2 regions of the Streptomyces sp. NPDC054887 genome follow, and region 1 is predicted to be linked to the other one. Evidence: riboswitches for the same ligand, from Rfam matches in the RefSeq annotation. Region 1 holds a riboswitch; the other holds the start of a gene.
The links. A riboswitch is a leader RNA that binds a small molecule or an ion and turns the genes downstream of it on or off. The one in region 1 is predicted to bind cobalamin.

Region 1 (9,715 bases):
GCCGGGTATCTGGGACCTGAAGACCAACAAGTTCAAGAAGATCCCCGGCCTGAGCGACCCGGACATGATGGAGACCTCCGCGACCGTGCGGCTGCCTCCCGCCCAGGACGAGAAGTACATGGTCATCGGCGGCGGCGGCGTCGGCGAGTCCGAGAAGTCCAGCGAGAAGTCGCGCCTCGTCGACCTCAAGGAGGCGAACCCGCGCTTCCGGGACGGCGACTCGCTCGACCAGGGCACCCGCTACCCCAGCGCGTCCCTGATGCCGGACGACACCGTCCTGATCACCGGCGGCTCCAACGACTACCGCGGCCGCGGCGGCTCGGACATCCTCCAGGCGCGGCTGTACGACGCCGAGACCGGCAGGTACCGCCGGGTGGCCGACCCGGCGGTCGGCCGCAACTACCACTCGGGGTCGCTGCTGCTCCCCGACGGGCGCGTCATGATCTTCGGTTCCGACTCGCTGTACTCCGACAAGGCCAACACCCGGCCGGGCGTCTTCGAGCAGCGCATCGAGATCTACACGCCGCCGTACCTCTTCCGGGACGCGCGGCCGAAGCTCACGGGCGGACCGAAGAAGATCGAGCGGGGCGGCACGGCGACCTTCGGGTCGGCGCAGGCCGCGTCCATCAAGGACGCGAAGCTGATGCGGCCCAGCGCCGTCACCCATGTCACCGACGTCGACCAGCGCACGGTCGCGCTGGGGCTGAAGAAGACGAAGGACGGCATCACGGTCACGGTGCCGGAGAACCGGGCGCTGGTGCCCTCGGGCTACTACATGCTGTTCGTGACGGACCGTCACGGAACGCCGTCCGAGGGGATCTGGATCGAGGTCCCGTAGGCGGGGCGCCGCACGCGACGCGAAGGGAGGGCCGCCCGTCGGGGCGGCCCTCCCTTTCCCGTTCGGTGCGGCTACTTCGCGTTGCGGGCCAGTTCGAGCGCGTACTCCTCGTACCACTCGCCGGCCTTCGGGCCGCCCTTGCAGTCGCCGTCCGACTCGCCGGGGCGCTTGATCCACAGGAACGCGTCGACCAGTTCGTCACCGGTCTTGGTGGTCGGCTTCTCACCGAGCGCGCGGCCCGGCGGATTGCACCAGCTCTCGGCGGGGTCGCCCCCCGTGTACGGGCCGTTGCCGTTGCGGCTGGTGTCGATGACGAACGGCTTGCCGCCCACCTTCGCCGACAGCTTCTTGCCGAAGTCCTTGCTGACCTCGGTGGTCTGGAAGTTGGAGACGTTCACCGAGAAGCCGTCCGCGTCCGCGATGCCCGCCCACTGGAGCGGCTGGAACAGCGCGTCGGGGGACTTCCAGCCCGCGTTGCCCGCGTCCAGGTACACCTTGACCTTCGGCTGCTGCTTGAGGCGCTTGATGGCGCCCTTGAGGAGGTCGTACCGCTCCTCGTGGAACTCGTCGGGCGTGCAGCCGTCGACCAGGTGCAGCACCGCGTCCGGCTCCAGGACGACGGTGGCCGGGCGGTCGCCGATGCCCTTGGCCACCTGGTCGGTCCAGGTCCGGTAGGCGTTGCCGTCGGCGGCGCCCCCCTTCGAGAACTGGCCGCAGTCGCGGTGCGGGATGTTGTAGAGGACGAGCAGGGCGTCGCGGTCGGCCTTCTCGGCCGCCTCGGTGTATCCCCTCGTCTGTGCCTCGGCGTTGTCCGGGCCGATCCACTCGGCGGTCGGCTGCTCGGCGATCCTGCGGATGAGACGGGCCTTCTCGTCGTCACCGTCCTTGGCGTACGCCGCCGCCTGCTTGGCGGCGTTTCCCTCCGGATTGACCCAGTACGGGTCGCTGCCCTTCGGCTGCTGCTTCAGCGGCGGCAGGCTCGCCCCGTCCCCGCCGTCACCCCCGGAGGAGGAACAGCCCGCCAGAAGCAGCGCGGCCCCCACGGCCCCCACCGCGGCCACCCGGACACCCCTGCGCCCACGGCCGGTGTAACTGCCGTACATCCACTCCCCCTTGGCTGCGCCCAAGACGCGCTGAAGATTCTCTGAGGACCCCCCGGCCCCTCCCCGGACACATCCGGTCGAAACCATCCTGACACACGGGCCGGGGGCCGGGGGCGGGCGGGCGACGGCCTGTTGACAGTGCTCAGCCGGGCTGGGACTCTCCGTGAGGACAACTCCACACACATCGAGGCGACGGTGGACAGGAACCCGGTGCAAGCCCGGGACGGTCCCGCCACTGTGACCGTACGAGAGCCGGAAGGCCGCCCGTACGGAAGTCAGGAACTGACCCGTCGTCCTCCTGATTTGGGGCGTGGAAACCCCAGAAGGAGGCACACCGGTATGTCACTGCACACTGCGCAGCACACCGACACCGCGGCGGTCGCGTCCGCCACGACCACCACCCGCGACTGGCTGATCATGGCCGCCGCCGCGATCATCGCCGTGGTCGCGCTCTACGCGGTCTTCATGGACAACGGCACGGTCGTCTCCGCGACCGGCGACTACCTGCACGAGTTCGCGCACGACGGCCGGCACCTCTTCGGTGCCCCCTGCCACTGATCGGGGCCGTCAGTACCATGTCGACCCCCCTACTGCCCCTGCTCGGGCGCGGTCTCGCGGCGGGCGGGGCGGCCGGTCTCACCGCCGGTCTCTTCTCGCTCCTGCTGGCCGAGCCCCTGATGGACCGTGCCATCCGCCTGGAGGAGGCACGGTCCGCCGGGGAGCACGCGCACGGCACGGCCGCCACGGCCGTGCAGCACCACGAAGAGCTGTTCTCGCGTTCCACCCAGCACCTCGGACTCGTCGTCACGGCGGTCGTCATGGGTCTCGCGCTGGGCGTCCTGTTCACCCTCGCGTACGCGCTGGTGCACCGCCGGACGGGTCTGGGCGAGCGGCCGTGGCCGCGCGCCCTGGCCTTCGGCGCGGCCGCCTTCACGGCGGTCTCGCTGCTGCCGGGACTGCGCTATCCCGCCAACCCGCCTGGCGTCGGCGACTCCGGCACCGTCACGGACCGCCAGGCCCTGTGGCTGGCCGCCGTCGTGATCGGCGTCCTCGGCATGGTGCTGGCGTGGCAGCTGTACGTACGCCTCGCCGACCGGTCCCTGCCGGTGCGCCAAGTCGCGGTGGCCGTCACGGCGGTCGCCACGCTCGCGGTGCTCTTCGCCCTGCCGGGCAACCCGGACGAGGTCCCGGTGGCGGCGACGCTGCTGTGGGACTTCCGGATGCTGTCGCTGGCCTCGCACGCGGTCCTGTGGGCCGTGTTCGCCGGGGTCTTCGGTGCGCTGGGCCTGCGGGCCGCCGGACGCACGGCTCCGGCGGCCGCTCCGGTGGCGGCGTAGCGGCGGCCGGTCAGCCCTTGCCCGTACCGGTGAGGTAGGCCGACACCACGACGTTGGCCGTGTAGGTGCGGGCCTTCTTGTCGTACGTGCCCCCGCAGGTGATCAGGCGCAGTTCCGCCCGGTCGCCGTGGCGGGGGCCGTACACCTTCTGCGGGTCGAAGCGTTCGCGGGTGAAGACCTGGATGTCGTCGATGGTGAACTCCAGGCTCCGGCCACCGGCCCCCGCGACCCGGACCTTCTCGCCCGGGCGGGCGGCGCTCAGACCGTAGAAGACGGCCGGTTTGCTCTCGGTGTCGACATGGCCGACGAGCAGGGCGACTCCCGCGGCGCCGGGCAGCGTTCCGTCCTCGTACCAGCCGACCTTCGACGGCTGGTGGTACGGCGGCGGATCGACGGCGCCGGACGCGTCGAGCCCTCTCGGCACGACCGGGGCCGAGACCCCGATGGAGGGCACGGCGACACTCTTCGGCGACGCGCCCTCGACGGGCGCGTGCGCGGGCGGCAGCGGCGCCCCCAGCGGCCGGCCGACCGCGGCCACGTCTCCGGTGGTGGGCGCCGAACTGCCGCCGGGCCCCTCGGTCACGTCCCGGCCCCACAGCCAGAGCCCGAGCAGCAGCACGGCCCACGCGACGCCGGTCAGCAGCCGCCCGCCGCCACCGGCCGGGCGGTCCTCGGCGGACATGTCAGTCCGAGTCCGTGCGACGACGGCGCACGCTCCGGTACGCCACGGCCACCGCGGCGACGCCCGCGAGCACGAGACCGATCACGGTGTGCGGCGTGCCCGGACCGCCCTCGTCGGCCGCGGCCACCTCGGCCGTGCCGCCGCCGCCCGCGTGGACGGGCGCGATCGGGGTTTCATGGTGGGTCGGGTGGTGCGTGGGGTTGTGGTGGTGGACCACCGTGACGGTGCCGGTGGCCCGCCCGCCGTCCTTGCACCTGACCCAGATGTCGTAGTCGCCGGCCTCGGCGTCCGACCGGACGCGGGCCTCGGCGAACAGGTCGCCCCGGTCCGCCGCGGGGCTGAAGTGCGCGGGCGAGGCGAAGGCGTCGGACGTACCGGTGGCGTGTCTGCCCCGGCACACGTCGACCCGCAGATCCACCTCGCCGCCCGCGGCGATGGTGGAGGGGGTGACGTGGACCCGCCCCTCGGCGTCTTCGCCGGCGGGGGCGGCGTGTGCGGCGGCCGCGGGCGCCATGACCGCCGCAGCCGCCACGCCTGCACACAGAGCAAGCTGTATCGAACGCATAGTGAACCTCCTGTACTAGGAAGATTCACCGGTACGGGCCGTTTCCGCATCTCCAGGGGCCCTGCCTTGGGCCGGACGGGCCCCTGGAGCCCTCTGCGGTGAGAGCCGTGCGGGTCCCCTCGGGGCATCCGCGGTTCGAGCGGTACGAGCCGCTGATCCGCCCGCGGTGAGGGGCGGCCGGTCAGACGCGGTCGACGAGGTCCGCGATGGAGTCGACGATCGTCGAGGGGCGGAACGGGTAGCGGTCGACGTCCGCCGGACCGGTCAGACCGGTCAGCACCAGGAACGTCTCCATGCCCGCCTCCAGGCCGGCGAGCACATCGGTGTCCATCCGGTCGCCGATCATCGCGCTGGTCTCGGAGTGCGCGCCGATCGCGTTCAGCCCCGTGCGCATCATCAGTGGGTTCGGCTTGCCCGCGAAGTACGGGTCCTTGCCGGTCGCCTTGGTGATCAGCGCGGCGACGGCTCCGGTGGCGGGCAGCGGCCCCTCCCTGCTGGGGCCGGTCTCGTCGGGGTTGGTGCAGATGAAGCGGGCGCCCGCGTTGATGAGCCGGATGGCCTTGGTGAGCGCCTCGAAGCTGTACGTGCGCGTCTCGCCCAGGACCACGTAGTCGGGGTCGTGGTCGGTCAGGACGTAGCCGATGTCGTGCAGCGCGGTGGTCAGGCCCGCCTCGCCGATGACGTACGCCGTGCCGCCGGGCCGCTGGTCGTCGAGGAACCGGGCGGTGGCGAGTGCCGAGGTCCAGATGTTCTCCACCGGCACGTCGAGGCCCATGCGGAAGAGCCGGGCGTGCAGGTCGCGGGCGGTGTAGATCGAGTTGTTCGTCAGCACCAGGAAGGGCCTGCCGGACTCGCGGAGCCGCTTGATGAAGGCGTCGGCGCCGGGGATGGGCGTGCCCTCGTGGATGAGGACGCCGTCCATGTCGGTGAGCCATGATTCGATCGGCTTGCGCTCTGCCATGTGCCGGACTCCTGCCGTACGCCAAAAAATACGCTGGGGGCGCCCGGACCACGCCGTCCGGGCGCCCCCAGCCTAATCAGGCCGGCGTGATCCCGACCCCGCCGATCACCCGGTACCGGAGCCGGTACCTGCGGTCGCCGCCTCCCGCACGAGGAGAAACGTCCCCGCGGCCACCGTGCAGGCGGCGATCAGACCGGTCAGCGGCACGGCCCAGTGCCCGGCGAAGCTCGCCGGCACGACCAGCAGCGCTCCTGCCGGAAGGACGAGGTTCTGGGCGGCGCCGCGCTTGAAGTGGCGGGCGTGCAGCAGCCACACCGCCACCATGAACAGGGCGGTGGGCAGCGTGACGGCGAACGAGGCCGCGAGGGTGGAGATGTGGGCGTGGTGCGTGGCCTGCTCGACCGCCACCTCGATGCCCGCGCCGATCGCCGCGGCCGAGCCGAAGATCACGTAGTGCCCGTACCCCCAGACGAACGCCTGCCGGTTGGAGCGCAGGTGCGCGTGGATCGGCACCGCGAAGTAGATCCAGAAGGCGGCGAACACGATGACCAGTCCGCCCGCGGCGATCGGCAGCAGCTCGTCGAGCGCCGCCGACTCGTCGAGGGCCGACTGCACGGCCACCGTGGCGGCGGCGATGGTCTCGCCGAGCACGATGATGGTGAACAGGCCGTAGCGCTCCGCGATGTGGTGCGGATGCCAGCTCGTCTCGTGACGGCTCTCGGCGTAGACAGGAACGGCGAGTTCGGCCACCACCAGGACCAGGAATCCCCACGTCCAGAGGTCGGCGGGCAGCCACAGCAGCACCACCCAGCCCACCTGCACCACCACCAGGCCGGCGGCGAAGCGCAGCGCGGCCACGCGCGCCGGTCCGCTCTCCCCGTGCGCGGCCCGCAGCCACTGGAGCGTGAGCGCGACCCGCATGATCAGGTAGCCGAGGACGGCGATCCCGTAGTCGGCCTGGTCGAAGGCGCGCGGGACCCCGGCGGCGAGGACGAGTACGCCCGCCATCTGCACCAGCGTGGCGATCCGGTACGGAACGTCGTCGCAGTCGTAGGCGGACGCGAACCAGGTGAAGTTGACCCAGGCCCAGAAGATGGCGAAGAAGACGAAGCAGTACCCGGTGACACCGTGCCCGGGGTCGCCCTCGGCCACCGCGTGCACCAGCCGCGCTCCCGCCTGTGCCACGGCCACGACGAAGCACAGGTCGAAGAGCAGCTCCAGCGGGGTCGCGGCCCGGTGCGGCTCGTCGCGGCGCCGTGGCCTCATCGGCACCCGCGGGACGACGGTCCGGCCGTGCCCGGCGCCGGCGGGCGGGCGGTCAGCCACGGGCGCTCACCGGGGCCACCGGGGCTGTGGGTGCGGGCGGGTCATGTGCGGGGCCTGGTGCGACGTCCGGTGCGGCCCCTGTGCGGCCTCCGGTCCGGCCCCGGGTGCGATGTCCATCGCGGCCTCCGGAGCGGGCCCCGCACGAGCGCCGGGGACCCGTAGCGGCGCCGGGCCGCCGTCATCAGGGCCACGCCCGCGAGCAGCAGCGCGCCGGCGGTGGCCCCGAGGGCGAGGAGCGGGCCGGGGCCGCGGCCCGTCATGGCCAGGGAGTGCGGGTGTTCACGGACGAGCGGCGTACCGTCGTCGCCGGTTCCGGGTCCGGGCGTGGCGTCGGGTTCCGGGCTGGCGTCGGGGACCCGGCCGGGTGCGCGGGAGCGGCCGGGGTCGGGCTCCGGTTCGGTCTCGGCTTCGGCCTCGCGGTCCGGGTCGCGGCTCGCGACGGTGAAGCGGTAGTCGTTCGACGCGCCGACCCACTCGCCGTCGGCGGGCTGCCGCTGCACTACGGCCGCGTTGAGGAGGGCGCGGGCGGGGGCGGCGCCGGCGTCGAAGGCGAGCCGCACCTTGACGGTGACGGTCCGGTCGGCGGCGATGGTGAAACCGGGGAAACCGCCGTCGAAGACGCCGATGTGCTCGTCCTCGTCGGTGGTCTCGAAGGGCACGTCGATCCACCGCCCGGAGCTGTCCCGGAACCGCAACTCCACCTGCTCGGAGGCGAGCTCCCGGTCACCGTCCATGAGGACGACGACCGGATGGATGTTGCGGCAGGTGCCGCGCGTGGTGTTGGTCAGCTCCAGCGACCACTCACCGGCCGCCCCGCCCGCCCGGTAGGTGTCGGGTCCACCGCGCAGGCGGGTGGTGATCGGGAACTCCGGGGAGTCGGCGTCGCCGCAGGTGAGCCGCAGATCGGGGGCGACCCGCAGGGGCTCGGCGTACTCGGCCGATTCGTCGTCGGCGCGCGGACGCGCGACGTGCGCCGCGTCCTGGAACGGCCGGCCGGCGCGGAAGGGCGCCGCGTGATCCGCCGATCGCCGGTCGGCGCGCGGGGACCCGGCGTACTCCGCCAGGCGCAGGCCGGCGCGTACGGGCCCCGCGTACTCCATCCGTCGCCGGTCGGCGCGCGGGGGCCCCGCGTGGTCCGCCGGTCGTGTGTCGGCGTGTTGGGGGGAAGCGGCGTGCGCGGTCGGCGGGGTGGCGGCGGCCGCCGGTGCGGCGAGGGCGGCAGCCGCGACTCCGAGGGCGAGGGCACTGCGCAATCGCATGAGGAGCCTTTGCAGGTCGGGTCACCCGGTCATCGCCCGCGACGCTGCCACCCCCGCGCGAAGGTCCCTCGTACGCCACGCCCCGGTACGTTCATATGACTTCGGCGAATCCCTCCAACGGCCCACCGCCGTCCTCTCCGGCGACGCCGCCGGGCCCGCTCGCCGCGCCGGGGAACGCGACGTCCGCATGCCCGAAGACCGGTGCGAGCAGGAGCTGCGCCGCACCGTCGGCGACGGCGCGCCCGCCGCCCCCCGCGGCGGCCACCGGTACGGCGGGCCCGCTGCCCTCGCGGCGGGCGAGTTCGGCCAGCACCGCCGCCACGCCCCGTACGAACACGTCCTCGTGCGCGGCGACGACCCGGCCGCCGAGCAGCACCCGGTCGATGTCGAGCAGTCCGACGAGGTTGGCCGCCCCGGTCCCGAGCACCCGCGCGGCCTCCGTGACGTCACCACGGGCGACGGCGGCCAGGCACAGCGCCTCGACGCAGCCGCGCCCGCCGCAGGAGCAGGACGGTCCGTCGAGTTGGAGCGTCTGGTGCCCGAACTCGCCCGCCCCGGTGCGCGCCCCGCGGTACAGCCCTCCGCCGAGGACGAGTCCGCACCCCAGGCCCGTACCGAGGTGGAGGTACGCGAAGGACCCGCCGCCGGGGCGGGCGCGCAGGGCGAGCCCGAGCGCGGCGGCGTTCGTGTCCTTGTCCACCACCACGGGCAGTCCGAGCCGTTCGCTCAGCACGTCCCGCAGCGCGAACCCGTCCCACTGCGGAAACCCGGTGACCCGGTGCAGCACCCCGCGCCCGTGGTCCAGCGGCCCGGGCGCGGCGACCCCGACCCCGAGCATGGTCTGCCCCGCCCGGGACGGGGTGAGCGCGGCGACCTCGCGGGTCGCCGCCTCCAGCACCGCCTCCGCGCCCGCCCCCAGGTCGAGCGGTGATCTCCGCTCGGCGACCGTCGTGCCCGCCAGATCCACCAGGACTCCGGTCAGCTCGTCGCGGTCCAGGTGCAGCCCGACCGCGTACCCGGCGTCGGGGACCAGCCGCAGCACCGTCCGCGGCTTGCCGCCCGTCGAAGGCCGGCGGCCGGCCTCGGCCACCAGGCCCTCCGCCCGCAGCCGCGCGGTGATCTTGCTGACGGCCTGCGGCGTGAGGCCCGTCCCGTCGGCGAGCTCCAGGCGGCTGATGCCCGCCTCGCCGGCCGTGCGCAGCAGGTCGAGGACCAGCGCGGCGTTGTGGCTGCGCAGCGTCGGCAGGTTCGCACCCGTATAGCTCCTGTTCACGGACCCATTGTCCACTGCGCTTGCACTTTGGCAACAGCGTTGTTTAAGTGGGGTCATGACTGGCACCGACACCCGCGCCCCCCTGCGCGTCGGACTCGTGGGCTACGGCCTCGCGGGCTCCGTCTTCCACGCCCCGCTCATCGCCGCGACCGAGGACCTGGTCCTCGACACGGTCGTCACCTCGAACCCGGAGCGGCAGGACCAGGCCCGCGCCGAGCACCCCGGCGTCCGGGTCGCGGCCTCGTCCGACGAGCTGTGGGCGCGCGCGGACGCACTGGACCTGATCGTGATCGCGTCCCCGAACAAGACCCACGTCCCGCTCGCGACAGCCGCCCTCGAGGCGGGGCTGCCCGTCGTCGTCGACAAGCCGG
Region 2 (9,715 bases), on a different contig from region 1:
ACGAGCACGATGACCAGCAGGCAGGGAGCGAGCAGCGCCCACGGCACGGCGGCGGCGCCGGCGGACGGCTTCCTGACGGGTTTTCCGGGCACCCGCGCCCCGGTTCGCGGCGACGGCGCCGGCCGCGTCGGCGGCGCCTTGGCGGTGGTTGTCTCTGCGGCACTCATCGCGCGCTCCTCACAGCTCCCTCTGCTACTGCGGGCGGGCAGGGCCACGCCGGTACGGCGGTGGCCCTGCCCGCTCGAGGTCACTTGGTGTTGATGACCTTGTCGATCTTGGCGTCGGCGGCCTTCGCGGCGGCCTCGACCGACTTCTTGCCGGTGCCGATCTCCTGGAGCATGGTCTGGAGGATCTTGCCCTTCTCGACCTGGCCCCAGCCGGGAGCGGTGGGAACGAACCAGCTGGACGCGGCGGCGGTGGCCGGGACGGCGGTCGCCGGGTCCGACTTCAGGGGCTCCAGGTCCGACTTGTTGTTCGGGAGGTTGCCCTTGCCGACGAGGCCCTTCTGACCCTCGGCGCCGGTGAACGCGTTGATCCACTCCGCCGCGGCGGCCTGGGCGTCGGACTTGACCGGGATGGCCAGGTCGGAACCGCCGAGGAAGACCGGGAGGTTCTTGCCGGACGGGCCGGGCATCACGAAGCTCTCGATCTTGTCGGCGAGCTTGCCGACCTTGTCGTTCTTCGGGTCGGCGGCGGTCCCGCCCTCCCACGCGGCGGCGAACATCGTCGCGGCCTTGCCCTGGCCGAAGACGACCGGGCGGTCGGCCTCGTCCTTGGTCTTGTCCGCGTGCATGTACTTGTCGAGGACCTTCTTGTACTCGCCCAGGCCCTTGAGGGACTCGGCGGAGGACAGGTTGGACTTCCACTGGTCGCCGGACTGCTCGGCGATGGAGCCGCCGGCGTCGTAGACGAACGACATGGCCGCGTACCAGTCGGGCGACGGCTGGTACCAGGCGCTGAACTTGTCGCCCTTCTTCTTCTGGATCTTGTCCAGTGCGGAGGTGAGCTCCTTGTACGTCTTCGGCGGGGTCTTCACGCCCGCCTCGGCGGCGATGTCCTTGCGCCAGGTGCCGACGCGGCCACCGGCGTAGTAGGGCACGCCGTACGTCTTGCCCTCGTACGTGACGGACAGCTTGAGGCCGTCGAGCCACTCGTCCGACTTGTCGAACTTCGACGGGTCGACCTCGGCGAAGGCGCCGGTGGACATGTAGCCGACCATCTCCGAGTTGCCCATCTCGACGACGTCGGGGGCCTTGTCCGTGGCGAGTACGGCGTCGAGCTTGGCGTTCTTGTCCGGCCAGCCGTAGTACTCGTGCTTGATCTTGATGCCCGGGTACTTCTTGGCGATCTTGTCGTCGGCCGCCTTGACCAGTTCGGGCCAGTTGTTCTGGGCGTCGACCGTGAGCCAGACCGTGAGCTCCTTGGGCTTCGCCTTGTCGCCACCGCCCGTGCCGCCCGAGTCGCCACACGCCGCCATGCCGACCATCATGCCCGCGACGCCTATCGCCGCGATGAGCTTGCGCTTCACGCCACCCTCCTCAGGGATGCCTGCAACCCCCCTGCCCACCGCGAAGACTTACGACAAGTACTGCCCGGGGGTGGGACCTTGGTCTTTAATGGTTTAGACCAGTACCGGGAGCTTGGCCTAGACCTTTATGGGTGTCAAGGGTGTATAAGAAGGGCTCTCGCGTCCGTTATCGGACCGACACCTGAGCAAGGGCGACGACCTTCGGCGAGGCCGTGCCACCATGTGAGCCGCGACAGTCGGAGGAGCCGGTGACGGCAGCAGCACAGAAGTCGGAAAGGCGGGTCATGGCCACGGACGGGGGCGGCACGGAGGCCGAGGGCACGGCGGCGGCGACGACACGCAGCGCGCGCGTGCCCAAGTACTACCGGCTCAAGCGCCATTTGCTGGACATGACGGAAACCCTCCCGCCGGGGACGCCCGTACCGCCGGAGCGGACCCTCGCGGCCGAGTTCGACACGTCCCGCACGACCGTGCGCCAGGCGCTCCAGGAACTGGTCGTCGAGGGCCGCCTGGAGCGGATCCAGGGCAAGGGCACGTTCGTGGCCAAGCCCAAGGTCTCGCAGGCGCTGCAACTCACCTCGTACACCGAGGACATGCGCGCGCAGGGCCTGGAGCCCACGTCCCAGCTGCTGGACATCGGCTACGTCACCGCGGACGACACGCTCGCCGGGCTGCTCGACATCTCGGCGGGCGGGCGGGTCCTGCGCATCGAACGGCTGCGGCTGGCGAGCGGCGAGCCGATGGCGATCGAGACGACGCACCTGTCGGCGAAGCGCTTCCCGGCGCTGCGCCGCTCGCTCGTCAAGTACACCTCGCTCTACACGGCGCTGGCGGAGGTCTACGACGTCCGTCTCGCCGAGGCCGAGGAGACCATCGAGACCTCGCTGGCCACCCCGCGCGAGGCCGGGCTGCTCGGCACGGACGTGGGCCTGCCGATGCTGATGCTCTCCCGGCACTCGATCGACGGGAACGGCGAACCGGTGGAATGGGTGCGTTCCGTCTACCGCGGCGACCGCTACAAGTTCGTGGCGAACCTCAAGCGGCCCACGGACTGACACGGCGGCGCTCCACACAGCGGCCGAGGGCCCGGGCGGCGTCCGAAGCGGCCCGGGGGCCGAGGGAGTTCTGGTACGGCTCCGACCTGCAATGGTCGGGCCGTGTCCGTACCGATATGCGGACGGGGGGTTACGCCCGGCGGTCACAGCACCTAGATTTCGCGCACGTTACGAGAAAGATCGCGCGAGGGGACGGACCGTCATGCCGGAGCCGCAGTCGACAACACCAGCCCAGAGACGACGGGCCCTGTCCCCGAAGTCCATCGCCGTGTGGAGCGCCGTGGCTCTCGTCGGCGCCATCGCCTGGGCGGTGCTCGCCCTTTCGCGCGGCGAGGAGGTCTCCGCCGCCTGGATGCTGGCGGCGGCCCTCGGCTCGTACGCCATCGCGTACCGCTTCTACTCGCGCTTCATCGCCCACCGGGTGCTGAAGGTCGACAAGAACCGGGCCACTCCGGCCGAGCGGCTCGACAACGGTGTCGACTTCCACCCGACCGACCGCCGCGTGCTGTTCGGGCACCACTTCGCCGCCATCGCGGGCGCGGGCCCGCTGGTCGGTCCCGTGCTGGCCGCGCAGATGGGCTACCTGCCCGGCACGATATGGATCATCGTCGGCGTCATCCTCGCCGGCGCCGTCCAGGACATGGTGACGCTCTTCTTCTCCACCCGCCGCGACGGCCGTTCGCTCGGCCAGATGGCGCGGGACGAGATAGGGCCGTTCGGCGGCGCGGCGGCGCTGGTCGCCGTCTTCGCCATCATGATCATCCTGCTGGCGGTGCTCGCGCTGGTCATCGTGAACGCGCTGGCGCATTCGCCCTGGGGCGTCTTCTCCATCGGCATGACCATCCCGATCGCCCTCTTCATGGGCGTCTACCTGCGCGTGCTGCGGCCCGGCCGGGTCAGCGAGGTCTCGCTGATCGGCGTCGCGCTGCTGCTGCTCGCGATCGTCTCGGGCGGCTGGGTCGCGGAGTCCTCGTGGGCGGACACGTTCACGCTGGAGCCGGGCACGCTCGTCGTCTGGATGATCGTGTACGGCTTCCTGGCCTCGGTCCTCCCGGTGTGGCTGCTGCTCGCCCCGCGCGACTACCTCTCCACCTTCATGAAGGTCGGCACCATCGCGCTGCTCGCGCTCGGCGTGTTCATCGCCCTGCCGACGATGAAGATGCCCGCCGTCACCGACTTCGCGACCAGCGGCACGGGACCGGTCTTCGCCGGCTCGATGTTCCCGTTCGTCTTCATCACCATCGCCTGCGGCGCGCTGTCCGGCTTCCACTCCCTGGTCTCCTCGGGCACCACCCCGAAGATGGTCCAGAAGGAGACGCAGATCCGGATGATCGGCTACGGGGCGATGCTGACCGAGTCGTTCGTCGCCGTGATGGCGATGATCACGGCCTGCATCATCGACCCGGGGCTGTACTTCGCCATCAACTCGCCCGTCGGCGTGGTCGGGGACAGCGTCCAGGCGGCGTCCGAGGCGGTGACCAACCTCGGCTTCTCCATCTCCCCGGAGGCCCTGGCCCAGGCGGCCAAGGACGTCGAGGAGCAGAGCCTGCTGTCGCGCACCGGCGGCGCGCCGACGTTCGCGCTCGGCATGTCGGAGATCTTCTCCGCCGTCGTCGGCGGCACCGCGATGAAGGCGTTCTGGTACCACTTCGCCATCATGTTCGAGGCGCTGTTCATCCTCACCACGGTCGACGCCGGCACCCGCGTCGGGCGCTTCATGCTCCAGGACATGCTGGGCAACGTCTACAAGCCGTTCCGCCAGGTGAGCTGGAAGCCGGGCGTCTGGTTCGCCAGCGCGGTCGTCGTCGGCGGCTGGGGCTACTTCCTGTGGGTCGGCGTGCACGACCCGCTGGGCGGCATCAACCAGCTCTTCCCGCTCTTCGGCATCGCCAACCAGCTCCTGGCCGCCGTCGCGCTCGCCGTCTGCACCACCCTGCTCGTGAAGTCCGGCCGCCTGAAGTGGGCCTGGGTGACGGCGGTGCCGCTCGCGTGGGACGTGGCGGTCACGCTCACCGCCAGCTGGCAGAAGATCTTCTCGGACGACGTGAAGGTCGGCTTCTTCGCGCAGCGCGACAAGTACCAGGCGGGCATCGACGCGGGCCAGGTGCTGCCGCCCGCGAAGAACATGGACCAGATGCACACCGTCGTCACCAACTCGACCGTCGACGGCGTGCTGTGCGCGCTCTTCGCGATCCTCATCGTGGTGGTGCTCGCGGACGCCGGCCGGGTCTGCCTCAAGGCGATCCGCGACCCCGAGAGCGTGAAGCTCCACGAGGCTCCGTACGTCGAGTCCCGGCTCGTCGCGCCGGCCTCGATCATCGCGACCAAGGAGGAGAAGGCCGAGCTGGTAGCGGCCGGTGTCGGCCCCGAGGGCGGCAACCGCAAGGAGACGGCGCCGGCCGGGGCGGGGACGTCCGAATGACGTTGACGGACGTGCGAAGGGCGGCGGGCCGCATCCGCTGGTACGTCCGCGAGCTGACGGGCGAGTCGGCGTACGACCGGTACGTCGCCCACGCGCGGTCCTGCGACCCGCAAGCGCCGGTCATGACGCGCCGCGAGTTCGAACGCGGCCGCACCGACGCCCGCGAGGCGGATCCCCGCGAGGGCTTCCGCTGCTGCTGAGCACGGCCGACGGGCCGTCGCGTTTCCTCACCGGGGTACGCGGCGGCCCGTCGGCGCGTCAGCGCACCCACTCCTTGAGGGCCTCGGTCTCCAGCCTGATGTCCACTGGACCGGGCAGCGTCAAGGGCTTGCCGAAGGGGACGATGTGCGCGTTCTCGTACCGCACGCCGTCGGGCTCGCTGTAGACCGTCACCTCGCAGGTGTCCCGGTCGATCAACAGGTACACCGGAATGCCGGTCTGGGCGTAGGCGCGGGGCTTCTCCACCCGGTCGCGCTGGTCGGTGTCGGTGTCGTACGACGTGACCTCGACGACCATGAGCACCTGATCCGGGTCGGCCCACTCGCCTTGGCCGACGAAGGCGTCACTGGGCGCGAGTGAGCCGTCGGGGCGCGCGCGCCCCTTCCGGTAGGCCTGCACCTTCAGCCCTTGGTCGGGATGGAGCCACAGCTCGGGGCGGGACTGCATACAGATGCGCGTCAACCACTGAATGATCCGCCCGTGATCACCGTCCGGCACAACCCTGCTCCTCAGCCTCCCGTCGATGAGCTCCAGCCGCACGCCCTCGGTCGTGCGGGTCAGTATGCGCGTGGCCTCGTCGAACTCTTCGGGGAGCAGGTGGGGCCGGTCGTCGACGGCTGACATGGGCGTACCTCCTTGTGTTCACGACGATAGCCGAGAGCTGTGACAGCCGCCCTGATCCTCCTCGCGCGACACAACATGTGGGGGGTGCAACTCCCCACCGCCCCCACATGTATGCTCATGCTCGCTGTCGCCGCAGGGGAATCCGGTGTGAATCCGGAACTGTCCCGCAACGGTGTGATCGGTGCGCTTTTGCGCACCCAGGAGTCCGAGGACCTGCCGACGGCGTATCCGGCTCGACCGAACCGGGTACCGACACGTCCGGGCCTCGCGGTTGGGCCTGTGGATGCTACGCGGTGCGCCGCCCCCGCGGGGTGACGCGCGCCCGTACGCCCCCACTCCTCCCCCGCCGGCCCCGAGCCGAGCGAGGGAGAGCACCCCGTGACCATCGCGTCAGCCGATCCGGCAACCGCCACGGAGTCGACGGAGTCGTCCGACGGACCCGGAGCCGGGACCGCACTGCTGCGGACCCTCACCGACCTGACCGTCGACCTCCCCGACACCGACCCGGGCAGAGTCGCCGCAGCCGCGCTGCGCGGCCGCAACGCGGCGTCGGACGCGGCCGAGCTCCGGGGCCTCGCCACCGACGCCGCCGCCGGTCTGATCGCCGAGGACCCGGCGTACTCCCGGCTCGCGGCCCGCCTCCTGACCCGGACGATCCGCGACGAGGCGGCGACACAGGGCGTCCGCACGTTCTCCGACTCGGTCTCCGTCGGCCACCGCGAGGGCCTCATCGCCGACCGTACGGCCGCCTTCGTGACCGCCCACGCGGCCCGTCTCGACGCGCTCGTGGACCCCGCCGCCGACGACCGCTTCGGCTACTTCGGCCTGCGCACGGTCTACAGCCGCTACCTCCTGCGCCACCCCATCACCCGCCAGGTGATCGAGACCCCGCAGCACTTCATGCTGCGCGTGGCGTCCGGGCTCGCCAAGGACGAGTCCCCCGCCGCCGCCGACGAGGTCGCCGCGCTGTACCGCCTGATGAGCCGCCTGGACTACCTGCCGTCCTCGCCGACCCTCTTCAACTCCGGTACGCGCCACCCGCAGATGTCGTCCTGCTACCTGCTGGACTCGCCGCTCGACGAGCTCGACTCGATCTACGGCCGCTACCACGAGGTCGCGCGCCTGTCCAAGCACGCGGGCGGCATCGGCCTCTCGTACTCCCGCATCCGCGCCCGCGGCTCCCTGATCCGCGGCACGAACGGCCATTCCAACGGCATCGTCCCCTTCCTGCGCACCCTCGACTCGTCGGTCGCCGCCGTCAACCAGGGCGGCCGGCGCAAGGGCGCGGCCTGCGTCTACCTGGAGACCTGGCACGCGGACATCGAGGAGTTCCTGGAGCTGCGCGACAACACGGGTGAGGAGGCGCGGCGTACGCACAACCTGAACCTCGCGCACTGGATCCCCGACGAGTTCATGCGCCGCGTCGACGCGGACGCCGACTGGTCGCTGTTCTCGCCCTCCGACGTGCCCGAGCTGGTCGACCTGTGGGGCGACGCGTTCGACCAGGCGTACCGCAAGGCCGAGGCCGACGGACTCGCCCGTACGACGATTCCCGCGCGCCAGCTGTACGGCCGGATGATGCGCACCCTGGCGCAGACCGGCAACGGCTGGATGACGTTCAAGGACGCGTCGAACCGTACGGCGAACCAGACGGCGGAGCCCGGGTCGGTCGTCCACTCCTCGAACCTGTGCACCGAGATCCTGGAGGTGACGGACGACGGGGAGACCGCCGTCTGCAACCTCGGTTCCGTCAACCTCGGTTCGTTCGTTCTCGGGAACGGCGAGATCGACTGGGAGCGGCTGGACGAGACCGTGCGTACGGCCGTCACGTTCCTCGACCGCGTCGTCGACATCAACTTCTACCCGACCGAGCAGGCCGGCCGCTCCAACGCCAAGTGGCGCCCGGTGGGCCTGGGCGCGATGGGCCTCCAGGACGTCTTCTTCAAGCTGCGCCTGCCCTTCGACTCCCCCGAGGCCCGCGACCTGTCCACCCGGATCGCCGAGCGCATCATGCTCGCCGCGTACGAGGCGTCCTGCGACCTCGCCGAGGTCAGCGGCCCGCTCCCGGCCTGGGAGAAGACCCGCGCGGCGCGCGGCGTCCTGCACCCCGACCACTACGGCGTCGAGGTCACCTGGCCGGAGCGGTGGGACGCGCTGCGCGCCCGTATCGCCAAAACGGGCATGCGCAACTCGCTGCTCCTGGCGATCGCGCCGACCGCGACCATCGCGTCGATCGCGGGCGTGTACGAGTGCATCGAGCCGCAGGTCTCCAACCTCTTCAAGCGCGAGACGCTCAGCGGTGAGTTCCTCCAGGTCAACGGCTACCTGGTGGAGGACCTGAAGAAGCTCGGCGTCTGGGACGCCCAGTCCCGCGAGGCGCTGCGCGAGTCGAGCGGGTCGGTGCAGGGCTTCAGCTGGATCCCCGAGGAGGTGCGGGCGCTGTACCGCACGGCGTGGGAGATCCCGCAGCGCGGACTGATCGACATGGCGGCGGCCCGTACGCCGTACCTCGACCAGTCGCAGTCCCTGAACCTCTTCCTGGAGACGCCGACCATCGGGAAGCTCTCCTCGATGTACGCGTACGCGTGGAAGAAGGGGCTGAAGACGACGTACTACCTGCGCTCGCGCCCCGCGACCCGCATCGCCCGCGCGGCCGGCTCCGGCGCCGCCGCCGCGGCCCCCGTCCCCGTACCGCAGGCCCCCGCCGCCCCCGACGCGGAAGCGATCGCCTGCTCCCTTGAGAACCCCGAGTCCTGCGAGGCGTGCCAGTAATCATGAGCGACAAGGCTGCAATCTCTAAAAACCTTCTCGACCCGGGCTTCGAGCTGACCCTGCGCCCCATGCGCTACCCGGACTTCTACGAGCGCTACCGGGACGCGATCAAGAACACGTGGACGGTGGAGGAGGTCGACCTCCACTCCGACGTCGCCGACCTCGCCAAGCTCTCGCCGGGTGAGCAGCACATGATCGGCCGGCTGGTCGCGTTCTTCGCGACGGGCGACTCGATCGTCTCCAACAACCTGGTGCTGACCCTCTACAAGCACATCAACTCCCCCGAGGCGCGCCTGTACCTCTCGCGCCAGCTCTTCGAGGAGGCCGTGCACGTCCAGTTCTACCTGACGCTGCTCGACACCTACCTGCCCGACCCGGACGACCGCGCCGCGGCGTTCGACGCGGTGGAGGAGATCCCCTCGATCCGGGAGAAGGCGCAGTTCTGCTTCAAGTGGATGGACTCGGTCGAGAAGATCGAGCGCCTGGAGACCCAGGCCGACCGCCGCCGCTTCCTGCTGAACCTGATCTGCTTCGCGGCGTGCATCGAGGGCCTGTTCTTCTACGGCGCGTTCGCGTACGTCTACTGGTTCCGCTCGCGGGGTCTGCTGCACGGCCTGGCGACGGGCACCAACTGGGTGTTCCGCGACGAGACCATGCACATGAACTTCGCGTTCGAGGTCGTGGACACCGTCCGCAAGGAGGAGCCGGAGCTCTTCGACGACGCCCTCCAGCAGCAGGTCACGGACATGCTGAAGGAGGCCGTGGAGGCGGAGCTCCAGTTCGGCCGCGACCTGTGCGGTGACGGCCTGCCGGGCATGAACACCGAGTCGATGCGCGAGTACCTGCAGTGCGTCGCCGACCAGCGGCTGGAGCGCCTGGGCTTCCCCGCGGTGTACGGCTCGCAGAACCCGTTCTCGTTCATGGAGCTCCAGGGCGTGCAGGAGCTGACGAACTTCTTCGAGCGCCGCCCGTCGGCGTACCAGGTCGCGGTCGAGGGTTCGGTCGCCTTCGACGACGACTTCTAGCCGTCCCCGCCTGTGGGCTGTCCTCGCGTACGCGGGGGCAGCCCACAGCCGTACGGTCGTTCACCTGCCG

Region 2: it holds a riboswitch for cobalamin, as region 1 does, so the genes downstream of both, ACWGH0_RS16415 (ribonucleoside-diphosphate reductase subunit alpha) here and ACWGH0_RS07770 (CbtB domain-containing protein) in region 1, are expected to answer to the same signal.

Annotation. Positions count from the first base shown of each region.
Region 1 covers NZ_JBSGYQ010000009.1:133,374-143,088, reverse strand. The annotation lists gene ACWGH0_RS07780 (galactose oxidase-like domain-containing protein) at 1-838, shown strand, start outside; gene ACWGH0_RS07775 (glycoside hydrolase family 6 protein) at 910-1,941, opposite strand; cobalamin riboswitch at 2,077-2,246, shown strand; gene ACWGH0_RS07770 (CbtB domain-containing protein) at 2,281-2,499, shown strand; gene ACWGH0_RS07765 (CbtA family protein) at 2,517-3,278, shown strand; gene ACWGH0_RS07760 (class F sortase) at 3,289-3,960, opposite strand; gene ACWGH0_RS07755 (hypothetical protein) at 3,962-4,525, opposite strand; gene ACWGH0_RS07750 (HAD-IIA family hydrolase) at 4,707-5,486, opposite strand; gene ACWGH0_RS07745 (low temperature requirement protein A) at 5,592-6,752, opposite strand; gene ACWGH0_RS07740 (hypothetical protein) at 6,854-8,071, opposite strand; gene ACWGH0_RS07735 (ROK family transcriptional regulator) at 8,163-9,344, opposite strand; gene ACWGH0_RS07730 (Gfo/Idh/MocA family oxidoreductase) at 9,400-9,715, shown strand, end outside.
Region 2 covers NZ_JBSGYQ010000025.1:29,712-39,426, reverse strand. The annotation lists gene ACWGH0_RS16445 (carbohydrate ABC transporter permease) at 1-167, opposite strand, end outside; gene ACWGH0_RS16440 (extracellular solute-binding protein) at 248-1,528, opposite strand; gene ACWGH0_RS16435 (GntR family transcriptional regulator) at 1,813-2,583, shown strand; gene ACWGH0_RS16430 (carbon starvation CstA family protein) at 2,786-5,005, shown strand; gene ACWGH0_RS16425 (YbdD/YjiX family protein) at 5,002-5,205, shown strand; gene ACWGH0_RS16420 (Uma2 family endonuclease) at 5,264-5,848, opposite strand; cobalamin riboswitch at 5,960-6,083, shown strand; gene ACWGH0_RS16415 (ribonucleoside-diphosphate reductase subunit alpha) at 6,227-8,620, shown strand; gene ACWGH0_RS16410 (ribonucleotide-diphosphate reductase subunit beta) at 8,623-9,645, shown strand; gene ACWGH0_RS16405 (hypothetical protein) at 9,706-9,715, opposite strand, start outside.